DNA from 3 places in the Paenibacillus sp. GM2FR genome. Region 3 is predicted to be linked to each of the others. Evidence: riboswitches for the same ligand, from Rfam matches in the RefSeq annotation. Region 3 holds a riboswitch; each other region holds the start of a gene.

The links. A riboswitch is a leader RNA that binds a small molecule or an ion and turns the genes downstream of it on or off. The one in region 3 is predicted to bind thiamine pyrophosphate.
Region 1: another riboswitch for thiamine pyrophosphate. It lies ahead of PAEVO_RS23715 (ABC transporter substrate-binding protein); the one in region 3 lies ahead of tenA (thiaminase II).
Region 2: another riboswitch for thiamine pyrophosphate. It lies ahead of PAEVO_RS14825 (YkoF family thiamine/hydroxymethylpyrimidine-binding protein); the one in region 3 lies ahead of tenA (thiaminase II).

What each region holds. Positions count from the first base shown of each region.
Region 1 is NZ_MKZM01000009.1:600,296-606,247, reverse strand. It holds gene PAEVO_RS23725 (GGDEF domain-containing protein) at 1-1,474, opposite strand, end outside; gene PAEVO_RS23720 (VOC family protein) at 1,734-2,117, shown strand; TPP riboswitch at 2,296-2,407, shown strand; gene PAEVO_RS23715 (ABC transporter substrate-binding protein) at 2,523-3,554, shown strand; gene PAEVO_RS23710 (MTH1187 family thiamine-binding protein) at 3,635-3,928, shown strand; gene PAEVO_RS23705 (ABC transporter permease) at 3,925-4,680, shown strand; gene PAEVO_RS23700 (ABC transporter ATP-binding protein) at 4,735-5,568, shown strand; gene PAEVO_RS23695 (TatD family hydrolase) at 5,648-5,952, shown strand, end outside.
Region 2 is NZ_MKZM01000008.1:3,291,718-3,297,669, forward strand. It holds gene PAEVO_RS14810 (iron chelate uptake ABC transporter family permease subunit) at 1-75, opposite strand, end outside; gene PAEVO_RS14815 (ABC transporter permease) at 65-1,018, opposite strand; gene PAEVO_RS14820 (nitroreductase family protein) at 1,542-2,144, shown strand; TPP riboswitch at 2,327-2,429, shown strand; gene PAEVO_RS14825 (YkoF family thiamine/hydroxymethylpyrimidine-binding protein) at 2,514-3,119, shown strand; gene PAEVO_RS14830 (sporulation protein YjcZ) at 3,193-3,288, opposite strand; gene PAEVO_RS14835 (nucleotidyltransferase domain-containing protein) at 3,411-4,109, opposite strand; gene PAEVO_RS14840 (class I SAM-dependent methyltransferase) at 4,253-4,975, shown strand; gene PAEVO_RS14845 (methyl-accepting chemotaxis protein) at 5,160-5,952, shown strand, end outside.
Region 3 is NZ_MKZM01000010.1:293,540-299,491, reverse strand. It holds gene PAEVO_RS26485 (BglG family transcription antiterminator) at 1-330, opposite strand, end outside; gene thiE (thiamine phosphate synthase) at 573-1,253, opposite strand; gene thiD (bifunctional hydroxymethylpyrimidine kinase/phosphomethylpyrimidine kinase) at 1,250-2,266, opposite strand; gene thiM (hydroxyethylthiazole kinase) at 2,263-3,105, opposite strand; gene tenA (thiaminase II) at 3,161-3,847, opposite strand; TPP riboswitch at 3,989-4,092, opposite strand; gene PAEVO_RS26460 (VOC family protein) at 4,357-4,857, shown strand; gene PAEVO_RS34135 (hypothetical protein) at 5,173-5,391, shown strand; gene PAEVO_RS26450 (hypothetical protein) at 5,849-5,952, shown strand, end outside.

The DNA of each region.
Region 1 (5,952 bases), on a different contig from region 3:
GGGCGTTCCGTTCCTTTGCCGCATACATCGCTGCATCCGCGCGGCCAATCAGCTCCTGGTCATTTCTGGCATGATCCGGGTAAACCGCAATGCCGATACTCGGCGTGGTTCGAACCTCATGTCCTTCCAGGTCGTACGGCTCGCTAAGCATCGTCCAAATCTCCTCCGCCATCCAGATCAGCTCCTGATCTTCGCCGGCTGGATGGATCATGACGGTGAATTCGTCTCCTCCTAATCGGGAAACCAAGATTCCCTTGGATTCGAGAGTTTGAAGCCGGTCTGCAACCTTTCGTATCAACAAATCGCCGGCACGGTGGCCGTATCGGTCATTGACTCGTTTGAAACGGTTCATATCCATATACAGCAAGCCTACGCGGGAACCTTTGCGGTCCGCCTCCTTCAGCGAACTCGACAGCCTTGCATTAAAATAACGGCGATTATACAGCCCCGTAAGATCATCGCGATGTGCCAGGGATTCACTCTGCATCAGACTTTCATGCAGTCGGGCAAACAAACGGTCGTTCTCGAACTGAATCAAAATCTGCCTGAACAAAATCAGGATAACGCACAGGGATAGGCCGGTAAACAGTCCATTCCACCCTCCAAAACGCTGCGCCATAAGGGCAAACATCCCGCCAAGCACGCTGTAGGGAAGCAGGTACCTTACGATCAGGTTTCCGATCGAACGCGGCTCCCGCTCGCCAACAGAGGGCTTACGGGAATCAGGGGCAGACTGCCCACCTGCGAAACTAATAAAAAATACCGATAATGAATAGAGTGGATACAGGTAGGGACGTGCCTCGATACCCATAAGATCAACAAGATAGATGTATAGAACATCTCCTGCAATATAAGTACTCCCGCCAAGACATAACAGAATGGCCGACCATTTCCTTAACTGTCCGGTATTAAAATACAACACCAGCGTAAAAAAAATAAGTACCATTGCGCACAGCGGATACAGCATGTCCACCCAAATGTTTCCCCATACTGCCTCATGGGCCAGACCCTCAAGCTCAGGTTTGATGAAATACTCCCATCCTACCGTCATGACCGTTATGCCAACAATCACGATGTCCAGCATAAACCGGAGCCCCCGAAACGAACCCTGTACATGCCGGAATAAATAAATGAGAGAACTTGCGAACAGGATGAGTTCGAGCCCCCAGAAGAAATGGGTTAGAGCTGGAGAGAAAGCGCTCTCTTTTCCAAACCAAACATGACATGCGTAAATGATTCGGGCCGCTGCATCCCCCATCAATCCGAGACTCACAATAAACCAAAACCTGCGAAGATGCACCTCATAGCGCCGACTAATCCGCATTAAATAAACGGAGGCGGCTGCAGGAGGAATAATGACTAGAACACGCTGAAGCGATAAAGCGTCAGGCATCCACAGAGCGATCATTATCTGAATGAATGCATATATCATGGCGAGTCGAATCCACAGATGATCTGCTGGAGTTGGACTCATAAGCATTCCTCCTCGGCCAAAAGGTAAGCTTTTTTCAACACTTGTTTGTTAGGTCTTTAGAATTAATACTTCTAGTTCTCATGATACTTTTTACCCACCCAAAAGTAAAGATGAGGAAATGAAAGAAAAACCACGGATTCTACTCTATGAAACCCGTAACACTCCGAAAAGTTACCGCCTTCAAGACCCACTTGACGTATAGGAATTATGTGATAATATTTCATTCATATCTCATATGAATCGGAAAGGGTGTTTAGCCTTGTCACAGAAACGATTGGATCATGTCGGCATTGTCGTCCGGGACCTTGAAACCACGATCGCCTTTTACACCGCCGTCGTCGGACTTGAACTGAAGGATCGCCTTACCCATACCAATGGCGTCATCCAGCTGGCATTCCTCGGATTTAACGGCAGCGACGAAACGGAGGTCGAGCTTATTCAGGGTTACAGCGACACGCTGCCCGCAGAAGGGACCGTTCATCATTTTGCCGTCAGCACGGATAACATCGAAGAGGAATATGCTCGCGTTCAGGGACTGGACGTACCTCACTTGGATGAGGAAATCGTGACGCTCCCGAATGGGTATCGCTATTTCTTCGTTCACGGTCCCGAAGGGGAGTGGATTGAGTTTTTCCAGCGCTAACCTCTTACGTACGGTAGAAGCCTTATTCAAATCCTTTATCTTGTGAAAGGTTCATAGCTCCATTCATTCTTCCAATTGCATACGTGTTCTAAACCAAGACCTGCCTCGTTCGTGCCCCTTCGAACTAGACAGGTCTGGTGTGTTAGGACTATAATAGCGGATGTAATGATCGAAACTTCATAAATACCGGGGGAGCTGGAATTTGGCCGGCTGAGAGTGTATCCGATATGATACTGACCCTTACACCTGATCTGGGTAATGCCAGCGTAGGAAGCCCATGTTTGCGGCAGCTGTTCATTTGCCGTGGTATACACTTACGCCGTCATGCGTCCTGATATCATCAGGGCGCTTTTTTTGTGGAGTTAACGAGGTTATAGAAAGAGAATTCAAAGGAGAGAAGAAACGATGAAGAAGGGAACATGGATTCCGCTGCTTCTTGCTTGCGTCCTGCTGATGGTTGCGTCTGGATGCGGCACAAGCGGACAGAACAAGAAGACAGGTGCCGAAGGCGAAGACAGTCAGACTCCCGGGAAACTCCGTGACGTACAGCTGATGCTCGATTGGTCCGCCAATACGAATCACACCGGCCTGTATGCAGCGAAGGAGCTTGGGTATTATGAGGAAGAAGGGCTTAATGTCCAGATCGTCCAGCCGGGAGCAGGCGGAACCGATACGCTGGTCGCATCCGGAAACGTCCCGTTTGGCATCAGCTATCAGGAAGGCGTAACGCTGGCCAGAACGCAAGGATTGCCGCTCGTTTCCATTGCAGCGATCATTCAGCATAATACATCCGGCTTTGCCGCCCCCAAGGATAAGGGCATCGTGAAGGCAGGCGATTTTGAAGGAAAATCCTATGGAGGCTGGGGCTCGCCTGTGGAGGAAGCCGTCATGAAATCCATCATGGAGATTGATGGCGCCGATGTCAGCAAGGTGAATATGGTCAATATGGGCGATGCCGATTATTTTACGGCCGTGAAACGCGACATTGATTTTGCCTGGATCTTCTATGCTTGGACGGGGATTGAAGCCGAGCTTCGCAATGAGCCGCTTGACATGATTTATGTGAAGGACTACTCGGAGCAGCTTGATTATTACACACCGGTGATCGTAACGAACGAGAAGCAGATCCAGGAGGACCCCGAGCTTGTCAAAGCGTTCATGCGGGCGACTTCAAAAGGATATGACTTTGCGATTCAACATCCTGAAGATGCGGCAGCCCTGCTTACGAAGGCTGTTCCTGACTTGGATGCCGAACTGGTTCTCGCCAGCCAGAAATGGCTGAGCCCCCGTTATCAGGATGATGCACCCCGCTGGGGCGAGCAGAAAGCCGAAGTATGGTCGGGGTATGCCGACTGGATGTTTGAGCGCAAGCTGCTGGAGAAGGAACTTGACGCGGACCGCGCATTTACCAATGAATTTTTACCGGAGCAGCCATAAGGTTATTTCTATTTAAGAGGAGAGACAGCAGGCCGCCTCTCTTCCATTACAATATAGCTTGCACGAAAGGATGAGTTTATATGGCGAATACACTCTTAAGCATTCAAGTAATACCGAGAACGCCAAACGGGGCCGACAGCATCCCTTATGTGGATGAAGCGATCAAGGTCATTCAGGAATCGGGCGTAAAATATGAGGTCCATGCACTCGAAACGACCATGGAAGGAGAGCTCTCCGAGCTGCTCAAGATCGTTGAGCGCATGCACGAGGCGCTGGTGAATGCGGGAAGTCCCAGCATCATATCCCAAGTCAAAATCGCGCATCATCCGACCGGCATCAGCATGGATAAGCTGACTGAGAAATACCGTCCATGAAAAGCTGGTGGAGTTCTGTTTGGCCGCCCGTTGTGGCGGTCCTCTTCTTTTTGATGGTTTGGCAGGCCGCAGTATCCGTATTCGACATTGAACCCTTTATTTTGCCTGCGCCGACGGCCATCGGGCATGAGGCCGTTACCGGAGCTTCCGGTCTCTTCCAGCATACAGCGGCCACCCTGCAATTAACCCTGATCGGATTTATGATCGGCACGGCGATCGGTCTTGTCATCTCGCTGGCTCTGCACATGGTGCCTTTTCTCAAAACCGCCCTTTATCCGCTTCTTATTCTTAGCCAGAATGTGCCGACCATCGCCCTTGCCCCGCTTCTCATGATTTGGTTCGGCTTCGGCATGCTGCCCAAGGTTATCGTGATTACGCTGGTCTGCTTCTTCCCTGTCGCTGTTGCGGCCCTGGACGGACTCGCCCGTACTGACCGCACCATGATGAATTATATGCAGATGGCGGGAGCTACCTCGTGGCAAATTTTCACCAAGCTGGAGCTGCCGCATGCCCTTCCCTCCATCTTCTCCGGGATTCGCATTGCGGCCACCTATTCGGTCATGGGTGCGGTGATCGGGGAATGGATCGGCTCGGACCGGGGAATCGGCTACTACATGATGCTGCAAAAATCCGGCTACCGCACGGACCGGGTGTTTGTTGCCATCCTGGTCATCGTCCTGCTCAGCCTGCTGATGGTGCTGCTGATCACCCTGCTGGAGAAGCGGCTGATTCGCTGGAATCGAAAAGGTTAAAACCATTGTGAATGGACATTTTCCAACATATATAAAAGGAGGCTGCTTTGCGATATGACACATCAAGTATCCCTGTCGGATCATGACAGGCTTGGCCGATCCTCTGCAGCGGTCCCGCCAGCGCCTGCCCTTGAGGTTCGCAGCCTTCGTAAAACCTTCCGCGAGCGGCGCAGCGAAGTGCATGTGCTGGATGATCTTTCGCTCCAGGTGCAGCCCGGGGAATTCGTCTCCTTGATTGGTCCTTCAGGCAGCGGAAAGAGCACGCTCTTCCATATCATCGGGGGGTTAACGGCTCCGGATGCGGGCTCCGTTCTCATGGATGGTCAGGACGTGACCGGGGAAAAAGGCCGCATCGCCTATATGCCTCAACAGCCGGCACTCTTCCCTTGGCGTACGGTGGAGGACAACGTGCTTCTTCCCGAGGAGCTGAGGGGCACCTCGAAAGCCGCCGCCAGGGAACATGCCCGCAGCTGGATGGAACGGGCCGGACTCTCCGGCTTCGAAAAAGCGTATCCGCACACCCTTTCAGGCGGAATGCAGCAGCGGGCGGCTTTTCTGCGCGCACTGATGAGTCCACGGGAAGTCATGTGCCTGGACGAACCGTTCAGCGCATTGGATGCGCTGACGCGCAGCGATATGCAGCGTTGGCTGCTCGATATCTGGGAGGATACGCGCCGTTCAGTGCTGATGATCACCCATCATATCGAGGAGGCGCTGCTCCTCTCGGACAGCATCTATATCCTGTCGGCACGGCCCGGAACCATCTTGAAAAGGGTAGAAGTCCCTTTTTCCCGTCCACGCCGGGAAAATATCCTGATGGATCCGTCCTTCATTGCATTAAAAACCGAAATTTCCGCCATCATGCGGGAAGAACAGCACAAACGCTGACCGATGAAGGCCAGCGGAATACATACATCCATGATCAGCAAAATGCTTCATGGAAGCTTACAAGCGAGGTTATGTAACGATGAAATCATTCATGCAGCGTGAAGCGGATTTCCCACTGATGGACACTCATATTCATCTGGATAGTTATTCGTTATCCGATCAACAAGCGATTCTGGCGGATATCCGCCATCATGAGGTTCAATCCCTCATCTCCGTCTCCATGCATCTGGCTTCCTGCAAGCGAAACCTGGAGCTGGCCAGGCAGTACGGACCGATGGTGCGGCCAGCTTTCGGTTATCATCCGGAGCAGCCCCTCCCTTCCTCTGACGAAACCGAAGAACTGCTGGATTGGATGGTAGAGCATGCCGATGAGATGGTTGCCGT
Region 2 (5,952 bases), on a different contig from region 3:
ATCAATGAACAGAAAGACTGCCACCAGGATGATTGCCGCTGCGGCCAACAGGCCGAGTTTGGCTTTATAAGTCATATGCCTTTCTCCTCATCAGTAAGAAAATGAATATACCGCTTCCGAGTACGCCCACGGTTAGACTAATCGGAATTTCATAGGGATAAATAATAATCCGGCCCAGGATGTCACAGAACAGTACGAACCCGGCCCCCAACAGCGCGGTATGCGAAAGGCTTTTTTTCAAATGGTCTCCTAAGTATAAACTGACAATATTAGGTATGATCAGACCAAGAAACGGAATCACGCCGACGGTCAGCACGACGGATGCCGTAACCAGCGCCACGATGACCAGTCCCAGATTCACAACTCTCCGGTAGTGAAGACCCAGGTTGGTTGCAAACTCCTCTCCCATTCCGGCCACCGTAAACTTGTTGGCAAACAGATACGCCAGAATCACAAGCGGGATACTAATATAGAGCATTTCATACTGGCCCTTCATGATCATGGAAAAATCACCCTGAAGCCATGCGGACATATTCTGAATAAGATCATATTTGTAGGCAAAGAAAGTGGCTATCGAACTGACGATATTACCAAACATCAGTCCAACGAGCGGGATGAAGATCGCATCCTTGAACTTGATCCGATCCAGGATCTTCATGAAGATAAAGGTTCCTGCCAGAGCGAATACAAAGGCCACAAGCATTTTGATAAGCGGTCCGCTTGTCGTGAAGACGAGCATCGCTACCAAAATCCCCAGTCTGGCTGAGTCCATCGTACCTGCCGTGGTCGGCGATACGAACTTATTGCGGCTGAGCTGCTGCATGATCAATCCGCAGATGCTCATGCTGACACCCGCCAATATGAGACTGACAAGCCTAGGAATCCGGCTTACAAGCATAATATGCTGTTGTTGTTCTGTCATCGAAAACAGTTGCAGTGGCGAGATATCTTTAACTCCAATAAATAATGAAATTACGGAGAGTACCACAACGGCTGCAAATAAGTATCTAATCTTCATGGCTCTTCCTTCTATGCGTATGTCTCTAAACACCCGGGATCTTGCAATTTTCATCACCATTCTCATTGAGATTGATTATCAATTGCGTTCTGATATGCATTATATCATCCTCATTCTGGCTCGACAAGTATAATTGAGAATGAAAATCAATTAATAGCTTCATACATGTATATTTTGTTCATGAATTGTTCATAATATGAAGTTTCGAGGAGACATAACTAATATCCACAGGCAGAGTCACACTTTCGTTAAGCTTCCCTTTAATGAGACTTCTCTAAAAACTAGACGAATTCAATTCATATTAAATACATAAGAAAAATTATATTTAATCAAAAGCCGTTGACAATTGCTCTAAGTTATATTAATATCCTAACATAATTATTATTTCTAACTAAACGTAAGTTAATATGGAATGATAATTAAATTGATTGCAATAAAAAGCAAAATGCATATTTGCTTGAAGTAAAGGACATCTTCTTATCAGGCGAATGCAAATTCGATTACACCAGGAGGTTTTTTTTCAATGTCTAAAGATTTTTCAACTGCACTCAAAAATCGCCGTTCTTATTACGGGATTAGCAAAGAATCCGTTATCTCGGACGAGCGTATCCAAGAAATCGTAAACGAAGCGGTTAAGTATACCCCTTCTTCTTTCAACTCCCAAAGTGCACGCGTCGTTGTATTGCTTGGCGAACAGCATGATAAACTGTGGAACATGACGGAAGGCATCCTGAAGGAAGTCGTTGGCGATGAAGAAGCCTTCAAATCCACGGCCGACAAAATGGCTGCATTCCGCGCTGGTTACGGTACGGTATTGTTCTTCGAGGACAACAACGTCATTGCCGGGCTGCAACAAAACTTTGCCGCTTATGCCGACAACTTCCCGGTTTGGTCCAACCAATCCAACGGCATGCTGCAATTTGTAGTATGGACATCCCTTGAAGCAGAAGGTCTGGGTGCATCCCTGCAGCACTACAACCCGCTGATCGACGAAAAAGTAAAATCCGAATGGAACATCCCAGAAAGCTGGAAGCTGATTGCTCAAATGCCTTTCGGTAAGCCGGTTGCTGAACCAGGCGAAAAAGAATTTGCACCGCTGGAAGATCGCGTGAAAGTATACAACTAAACCAATAGATGAAAAAACCGCCTTCCTAAGTTCCTGCAACTGGGATAGGCGGTCTTTTTTATAATGGGCAAAGATTGAAAAACCGATCGCAAAACGATACAATTACACAGGTAAGAACCCTCGAATTCCTACGATAACGGAGGCTCCGGGGCAAACTTGCAATAACCAACTACATAGGATGTTGGCTGTACTAGGGGTGCCATGTGCTGAGAGACGGCGGGCTGCCGTTAACCCTTATCACCCGATCTAGGTCATACTAGCGTGGGGAAGTGTAGCATTTATGTTTATTTCTTTTCGTAGGCATAACTGCACCTTCTTCATGGGGTGCGGTTTTTTTGCGTGGACTTATATTATGGGGAGGAAATGACAATGAATGAGCTTGTATGCGGAACCAGCCGGATCGTCGGATGCCGGTTCTCGGTATTTCCCATGACGGACCGGTTTGTAGAGGTCATCATGGACGCACTACAATCTGTGGATACGGAGAAAGTGTGGATTCAGACAGATGATGTGAGCACCTGTATTCGTGGACGAGCAGAGCATGTCTTTGATGTTACAAGTGCGATATTCGCCCATGCCGCGGCGAGCGGCGTGCACACCGTTTTTAATGGTACTTATTCCATCGGCTGCCCCGGTGATACGGACGCCGATGTATATATGACTGAGGATTCGACCCTCTTAAACCGTGACATCGGAGAACATGCCGAAATCGAGACTGCCTGCCAATTCGCTCTTTACCCCATGGGTACCGATAACTATATGGAAGTCATCTACAGTGAAGTAAATCGTGCGAAGGAAGCCGGGACATTCGCCGGAAGCGTTCATTACGCCAGCCGATTGGACGGGTCCCTGTCCCGGGTATTTGGATCGCTTGAAGACGCGTTTTTACATGCGATTCAATCCGACAGCAGCCATCTGGTCATGACTGCAGTTGTGTCCGCACACAGCCCATCAATCAAAGCCGCATCGAATTGAGTTCTATTGAGGCAGACAAAAGCCCGGCAAAAGCCGGGCTTTCCTGTCACTAGCTGCCAAGAATCTTGACAGTTTAAACCCAAGCACTCAAGATAATTACGAGCAGGATAAAGAGAACCAAAATAGTTCCTACTGAATTGCCCCATGCGCCGCCGTATTCTCCGCTCATGAAGATCCCCTCCTGGATTTAAAGAATGACGTGATGTAATCTAATCACACTATTATAGTATTGCCCGCTTTGTGCTAGTGTCACGGCTAATGTACCTCTCTTTATATATTGGTTAGGAAATATTATTCCTCAAAACCAATGAGAAGCTTCCCTCCGTACGGACGGAGCATTTCCTCGGTGAATGCCATCAGAGCTGAGGGATCATCCTGGCGATACATCGCCGCGAGCGCTGCTTCCAATCGGTCTCCCAAGATTGTGTCATAGCGGCTGAACAGCCGGAACAGTGTTTTCCCTTCACCCGTCCACTCCCGGTTCACCCTAAGTACAAATTCACAGAGAATCGCCGCGATTTTGTGCACCGTAAACCATTTTTCGCCATCCCTTCGTGGACCCTCCAAGTCCAGCATGTACTCGGTTAGCATATAACGGTATTGGTTCATGTCGGTTAGCGTCAAGGGCATGGGGCCGTAATTCAAATCGCTTCGGGCCTCCGCCCGTACCTCTTCTCCCTCGGGCAGCGCGCGCAGCACCGTCCCATCCGCAATCATCCGCTGCATTGACGGATTCGCCGCCATGACGCCCTCGTCGAAATATTCGCGATACGAGGATAAAGACAATATAAATATTTCCGCGATCCACCCATGTGCCTCTATCGTCTTCCTGCTGAAATCATATCCGTCCCGTTCTATGACCATGATGTCCAAATCGGATTGTTCATTATATTCGCCTCTGCTCGCACTGCCGCCGAGCACAGCAAGCAAACAGTCGGGATAATCGTGTTGAATGACACGTTTCGCTGCCTCTACCGGTTCCATCCTCATGACGTTTCCTCCAATATGACTCTAATCCTCCCGAAAAAAGGGCTCAAAATATCTAATTCAGCGAAAACCCTAAACGTACCTGAATCATATGGTAAATAAACGATTACCCTCATGTTGATCATAAGGAAGAAGGGATAGATGAGATGAACTATATTCATATGCTCTCCAAATTAGGCATGGGCAGTGCCCACCCGGGAGGATTCGAGGCAACGCTCAGAATGCTGAAGAATTATCCCATTCAACCGGGCAGCCGCATTCTGGAGGTGGGGTGCGGAACTGGCAGAACCGCATGCCATCTTTCGGAGATGGGGTATCAAGTGACCGCCATTGACCTAAACGAGAATATGATCAAAAAGGCCCGCGCAAGAGCCAAGGCTATGGAAATCGATGTCCAGTTCCATCAGGCGGATGTATGCGCATTGCCTTTCGAGGACAACCAATTTGATCTGATCATGGCGGAGTCCGTTACTGTATTTACAGATACTTCGAAATCGCTGCCCGAATATTACCGCGTTCTGGATCATGGAGGTGTCCTGCTGGACAGAGAATTGCTGCTAGATAAGCCCATGCCGGAGGCAAAGCTTCAGGAACTGCTCGAATTCTTCGGGATCCCTAATCTCATGATGAGGGAAGAATGGGCGGAGTCGCTCTTGGCTTGCGGGTTTAAACAAGAAGAGATTCTGGAGTACAATCACTTCAATGAGCAGTTAAAGGAAGAGCAAACACGTCATTTGGATACATTTGAACAGCGCGATAAAGGACTTCTGTTCGATGTTTCGCTTTGGGAAACGCTGTTCAAGCATGACCGCATGATCCTGGACAATACCGATTATCTCGCTTCCGCCTTATTCCGGGCTGTAAAATAAAATCATTTCCTATCTGTGCATTAAGGGGGATTCGCATATTCGCTGCGTATCCCCTCTCCCTCCTCAAATTTCAGTTCTTTCGACCTAATTCAACACTTTTTGTCATTTCGTTCTATCTAGTTTTGCCCGTCGATGCTATAATCATGGTAAATATATCCTATGTTGTTGAGGAGGACTCATTCTTATGGCATGGTTCAACAGACTCCCTATCTCGCGGAAAATCACCGCAGCCTGTTTTCTCATTGCCGCTTTGTTTGCGGTTCCAATGCTGCTTGCATTTATTCTAATGGGTAAAGCAATCATTGGTGTGGTCATCGTCGTGGCACTAACCGGTCTTACGGTTCCTCTTTCTCGCCTCATTGAGAAAGCGCTTACGAATTCCTTTGCGGAAATCTCCAGCGTTTCCGCCAAAATCGCTAAAGGCGACTTCACCTTCCAGGTAGAAGAGGTTGGGGGAATGAACGATCTCAGCCGAACGTTCAACAGCATGGTGGACAAGCTTCGTAAAATATTGCAGGAGACCTCGGATATCACCCACCAGGTCATGACGTCAAGCTCAAACATCTCGATTAAAAACCAGGAGCTCATTCAAGTGATGAATCAGGTCTCCTTATCCTCCAATGAGCTGGCCGTCGGCGCTAACGAAATTTCGGAAGACGTAGCCGAAATGACGCATTCCATCCGTGAGATCGAAGAGAAGGTCAGCAATTATACGCATTCAACCCAGGAAATGAATACCCGTTCGATCGAAACGCTGGGACTGGTTGAGCAAGGAAGGGACTCCGTTGCCAAGCAGTCTGCAGGAATGCAGCGTAATATTGACGCAACGGCCAAGGTCTCGGAATCCATTGATGCACTGGCCCAGAGTGCCAGGGGAATTACGCAGATCACGGAGACGATCTCGGAACTTGCCGATCAGACCAACTTGTTATCCTTGAACGCATCCATTGAAGCCGCAAGAGCAGGGGAGCATGGCG
Region 3 (5,952 bases):
GGTTACGGGCTTCGCGTTCATTAAGAGCCGATAGGCCAGGTGCAGCACCCTTTCCTCATCAGATTCATCCTCGGTGGTACTCTCGTTGGAATACAAGCGGTGGAATAAATCAGCCTGATCCGCTTCTCCGATCTCCAGATAGATACCAAGTCCCGGCCTTTTCACCAAATGGCCACTGGAGTGCTTAACTATATATTCTTCAATCACCTTCAGATCGTTTCGGATCGTCTTCTCCGAGCACTCGGTCTGATCCGCCAGATCCTGAACGAGCCACAGCCGGTTCGGTTCCATTAACAAATTGCGAAATATCTCTTTTTGCCTATTATTCATTCCGATCTCCTATTCAACTTATTTGGAGAGCTCACTCATCGTGGAGCAGGTACATTGTCCTACGTATATCATATCCGGGTCTTTATGGCAATCTGATCTAGGATGTTACACGAAAATGGATGAAAAGAATGGCATGTTGACGGAAAAGCTGAGCCTATACAGTAATTTAAAATCTGACGTAAACAAAACAAGAGTGCCGCAGAAGCTTCGGCACCCTTGTTCATAATCCGCATATAATCCTCTTACATCTCAAGTAATTCGTTGGTTGCACGGCGTATCTTTCCTATAAAAGCCTCCACAGCCTCCCGCGCCGACTCCGCTCCCGTCACGGCGGAGATCACCGCGACGCCATCTGCACCCGCTTCCATGACTTCCTCCACGCGCTCCACGGTAATCCCGCCAATCCCTACGATCGGCAGATGGATTCCAGCTTCGCGCAGTTCACGAAGAATCGCTGGGCCTTGTGCAGCCTTGGCATCATCCTTCGAGACGGTTGGATAAATCGGTCCGATGCCAAGATAATCGGCACCATGGAGAAGGGCGCGCCTCGCTTCCTCCACGGTATGGGCGGAGACACCCAGAATCCGGTTGCCGATCCGCTCCCGTACGGAAGCCGCGCATTCGTCGTCCTGGCCGATGTGCACACCGTCGGCGTTCAGCTTCAGCGCCAGCTCCACATCGTCATTGACGATGAAGGGTACGCTCGCTTGGCGGCACTGATTCTGGATCCGGCGAGCCAGCTGGACCATCGGCTCCCCAACAAGCGCGCCATGTCCCTTCTCGCGGAACTGGACCATGGTCGCGCCGCCAGCCAGTGCCTTCTGCACAATTCGGCTTGGCTCTTCGATACAGTTCACGCTGCCGAGTACGAGGTACATCCGTAGATGCTGCCTCATCATTTCGGGTGTCACTCTCCCCGTCATCGCAGCACCTCCTGACGGCGGCGACGATACGCCCAATGATTCGTGGGGCCGTGTCCTTGCCCCAGGTTTAAGCCGTCTTCAATGGCCGCTTGGATGAAAGAGCGTCCGCTCTGAATGGCATCGAATGCGCTCAAGCCTTTGGCCAAGCCTGCGGTGATGGCGGCAGAGAAAGTGCACCCGGTACCATGCGTATGAACGGTATGAATTCGTTTGCCGTATAATTCCGTGAAGGCCATACCATCGTATACAAGGTCCATGACGGGAGGACTGCCGGGATTTCCGAATCTGTCGCCATTCTTGATAATTGGGGAGCGTCCCTCACTTAACTCCCCGTTATGGCTGGCAGTTCTCGTTTGGCCAGACGTTAATTCGGACCTAGGCAACTCTTCCTGCTGCGTATCCGCCATTATATCTGGTTCCCTGTCTCTTTGGTGATCCGCATCTTCATGACCGACAAGCATCCCCTCATCATGGCCGCCCTTGATCACAACGATCTTGGGCCCCAGAGCATGAATACGCCTCGCTGCTTCCTTCCGATCTTCCATTGTGCGGATACGCATCCCCGCCAATACTTCGGCCTCCGGTATGTTGGGGGTGACAATCAAGGCCAGCGGCAGCAAATCTTCTCTTAAAGCCTGCACCGCTTCGCTTTGCAGCAGCTCCGCTCCGCCTTTGGCAATCATTACAGGATCGACAACGACCTTCTCCCAGCCAAAAGCCCGAATCCGGTCAGCAACCAGGCGAATGATCTCGGCGTTGAACAGCATGCCCGTCTTCAATGCATCTACTCCAAGGTCCGGGCCTACCGCTTCCATCTGCTCGGCGGCTGCTTCGGGGGGCAGTGGATATACGCCGTGAACCCCCAAGGTATTCTGCACCGTGATCGCCGTAATCGCCGACATGCCGTATACGCCGAGCTCTTGGAAGGTTTTCAGATCGGCCTGAATGCCGGCGCCTCCGCCGCTATCGGACCCGGCAATCGTCAGTGCCCGGGGCACGCGAGTCTTGCTCATCGTGTGCCACCTGCAGCGGTCGCTTCTGCTTCCCGGACAGCCGCATATCCTTCCAGCGAGTCTGGATGGAGCTTTGCCAGCTCATCCAGGAAAGCGATCTGGAAGCTCCCCGGTCCCTGGTCTGCCGTGCGCTCTGCGGCTTTTGCCGCCGCGGCCCCGTAGAAGGCCAGTCCCGCCGTACCCGCAAGCAGCAGGTTTGCCTCCACTGCGGCAAAGGCACCCAGCACCGAGGTCAGCAGGCACCCTGCGCCGGTGACCTTCGTGAGCAGCGGGTCACCGCCAGTAATGATACGCACTTCACTTCCATCGGTAATTACGTCCTCTTCACCGGTAATGGCCACGATCGTGCCTAATTCGCGTGCAGCCCGCACAGCCAGCTCGGCATGATTGCTGCCTGCGCTGATGCCAGCGTCTACGCCTTTGATCTCGCGGGCTTCCCCAACAAGGTGAGCGACTTCAGCCGCGTTTCCACGCACAAGCGAAACCTTCACCTCGCTCAGAATCCGCAAGGCCGACTCCGTCCGAAAACGGGTCGCGCCCGCACCGACCGGATCCAGCAGGACCGGGACGCCATGGGCATTGGCCGATTGCCCCGCTATTATCATCGCATCTACCAGCTCGCGGTTCAGCGTGCCGATGTTCAATACGAGTGCGCCCGCGATGGCGGCCATATCCGCCACTTCCTCGGGCGCGTAAGCCATGACCGGCGACGCGCCCAGCGCGTACAAGCCGTTAGCCGTAAAATTCGTAACCACCACGTTTGTCATATTGTGAACGAGGGGGCTCGTCTGCTGTACCTTCGTTAAAAGCGCCGAAACCTCTTTTTCCCATGCATGCATATGAATCAGCCTCTCTTATCTATAATGGAATTTATGTGCTTGATACAGTTTCTCCTTACAGCACCGCAGCCTGCAGCTGCACCGGCCATTCCTCCTGCTTATATGCCATATCCCAGAACATATACTCCAGTTGGTAGCTCAGCATGAAATGCTCCGTCATCCGTTCCCGCTCGGCTGCCGTCGCACGCTCTGCCCATTCATCGACACGGTTGCAGAACTTGGCTGTCGCGTCTTCCCCCCGGTTGCCGTAGAAATAAATCCAGTCATAGAACGGATGGGACGCATCCGGCTTCACTTCATCCAGCAGCCTGCGGCCAATCTCCAGGTACGTCCACGGGCAAGGAAGCAGTACCGCCATAATCTCGCCCAGACTGCCCTCATGCGCCACCGTCAGCATATGACGGATATAATGATGCGCGGACGGAGCAAGCGGATACCCCTGAAGCTCTTCATAGGTCACCCCGGCGGCTGTGCAAAAATTCTGATGCGGGTGCACCTCGCTGTGCAGGATGAACGAAATCTGTTCGTTAAAGGTCACGATCTCTTCCCTGCTGGTCGATTTGGATATGGCGATACCGTAAATCCGCATGTAGGCATTCAAATACTCAAAATCCTGTTTTACATAGTGAATCAACTGCTCCCGCTCCAGATTCCCCTGGGCAATGCCTTTTACGAAGGGATGATCGAAGATTGCTTGAAAAATACCTTCCGCCTGCTGACGGAGCTCTTGCGTGAAACTCATTTTTGTCCCCACCTCCAACATATTGAAGAGCAGGAAGTCCGTAAGTCACGAGTTTCCAGGCAACGCTAAAAAGCCGCCCCCGAAAACTGGAGCGGCTTCGTCAACAAGCCCGAGTGCGCCAAAAAACGCACCGAGACCTCATATACGAAGGCTCCACTTTCCTACGCTAGTACGAACTAGATCAGGTTCAAAGGGTCCAAGATACGCTCTTGTCTCAGCCGCTAACGGCTCCCCTAGTGGACTTCCTATTCTTTTGTCTAATACTGTACATAGGTTTGTGGGTCGTGTCAAACGTGAACCGTTCGCGGACAGAACTCCACGCTTGAAACCTTTACATGACCGGGTGATCATAATGTTCTACGGTGGCGGTGGTTATTTTGCTAAATTAAAAAGCCGTATGCCCAAAACTTGTTTTGGGAACACTGACGCTCGGTTGTCATATATGCCCCCGCATAATGAGTACATCAGAGCAGCTCAAATAAATGAAATTTAAGGGAGCGAGCGTATTTATGACGAACCCATCGAAAGCGGTTAAACCCATTCCGGATGGCTATACCTCCGTGACACCGTGGATCATCTCAAGAAACTCCGCAGCGCTGATCGAATTCCTGCAGCAGGCTTTTCAAGCCGAAGAGTTAGCCCGCGTCTATGTTGGCGATGGTATCATCGGCCATGCCGAGGTGCGAATCGGGGACGCCGTCGTGATGATGTTTGACGCGAAGCCGGAATGGCCGGATAGCCCGGCATACCTCCGTTTATATGTTGAGGATTGCGATGCCGTCTACCAGCAAGCGCTGGCCGCAGGAGCCGTCTCGGTCACGGAGCCAACAAGCTTGTTCTTCGGTGACCGGGTGGGACGGGTACGGGACCCGTTCGGCAACTTATGGTGGATTCAGACGCGAATGGAGGACCTCACTTCTGAGGAAATGGAACGACGAGCCCAAGACCCGGAATACATCCGGGCGATGGCCTATGTTGCCGGAGCGGACATTGTGGTGAAGATTTCGTAAAAAGGTGGAAGCGAAGCAAAGGCGTCATTACAGGGAGGGCACGGATGGATTCGTGGATGGATTCGGGTCCCGGGGATGCTTGGATGGCTGCCAACCAAAACGATGTAGAACCGCATGATTTTAAGTAGCTATGGTTTAGTGGTAGAAAACGGGGGAACTCAGAGTAGATAGCTGAGGCCACTGCTCGTCGTGGTGCTAGTGCTGGCCTTGGTGCTACTGCTGGCCTTGGTGCTACTGCTGGTCTTGGTGCTACTGCTGATCTTGGTGCTACTGCTGATCTTGGTGCTAGTGCTGATCTTGGTGCTACTGCTGATCTTGGTGCTACTACTCATCTTGGTGCTAGTCCTGATCTTGGTGCTAGTGCTGATCTTGGTGCTAGTGCTGATCTTGGTGCTACTACTGATCTTGGTGCTAGTGCTGATCTTGGTGCTACTACTGATCTTGGTGCTAGTGCTGATCTTGGTGCTAGTGCTCGAGGACAAGCGGACTGAGGATACGTTATTTAGCCAAATCGGGGTTATTTTCGAGAGCTAGCGGACACCAGATACGTTATTCATAGAATATGATGGCAAATAGGCACCTTATTGCGGTAATAAGGGATCCTGAGTCCGTTATATTTAACAATTGGGTGCGAATCAGGAAAATAAGGGAACTGGAGTCCGTTAACAGGTGGTCTTTTTGCTACTGCTCATCTTGGTGCTGCTGCTCGTTTGCTACTACTATCTTGGTGCTAGTGCTGGCCTTGTTGCTACTACTCATCTTGTTGCGACTGCTGGCCTTGTTTGCTACTGCTCGAGGGCGGCAAGCGGACTGAGGATACGTTATTTAGCCGAATGGGTGTTATTTTTGAGAGCTAGCGGACACCAGATACGTTATTCATAGAATATGATGGCAAATAGGCAGTTTATTGCGGTAATAAGGGATCCTGAGTCCGTTAGATTTAGAATTGGGTGCGAATTAAGAAAATAAGGGAACTGGAGTCCGTTAACAGGTGATCTTTTTGCTGCTGCTCATCTTGGTGCTGCTGCTCGTTTGCTACTACTATCTTGGTGCTAGTGCTGGCCTTGTTGCTACTAGTCATCTTGTTGCGACTGC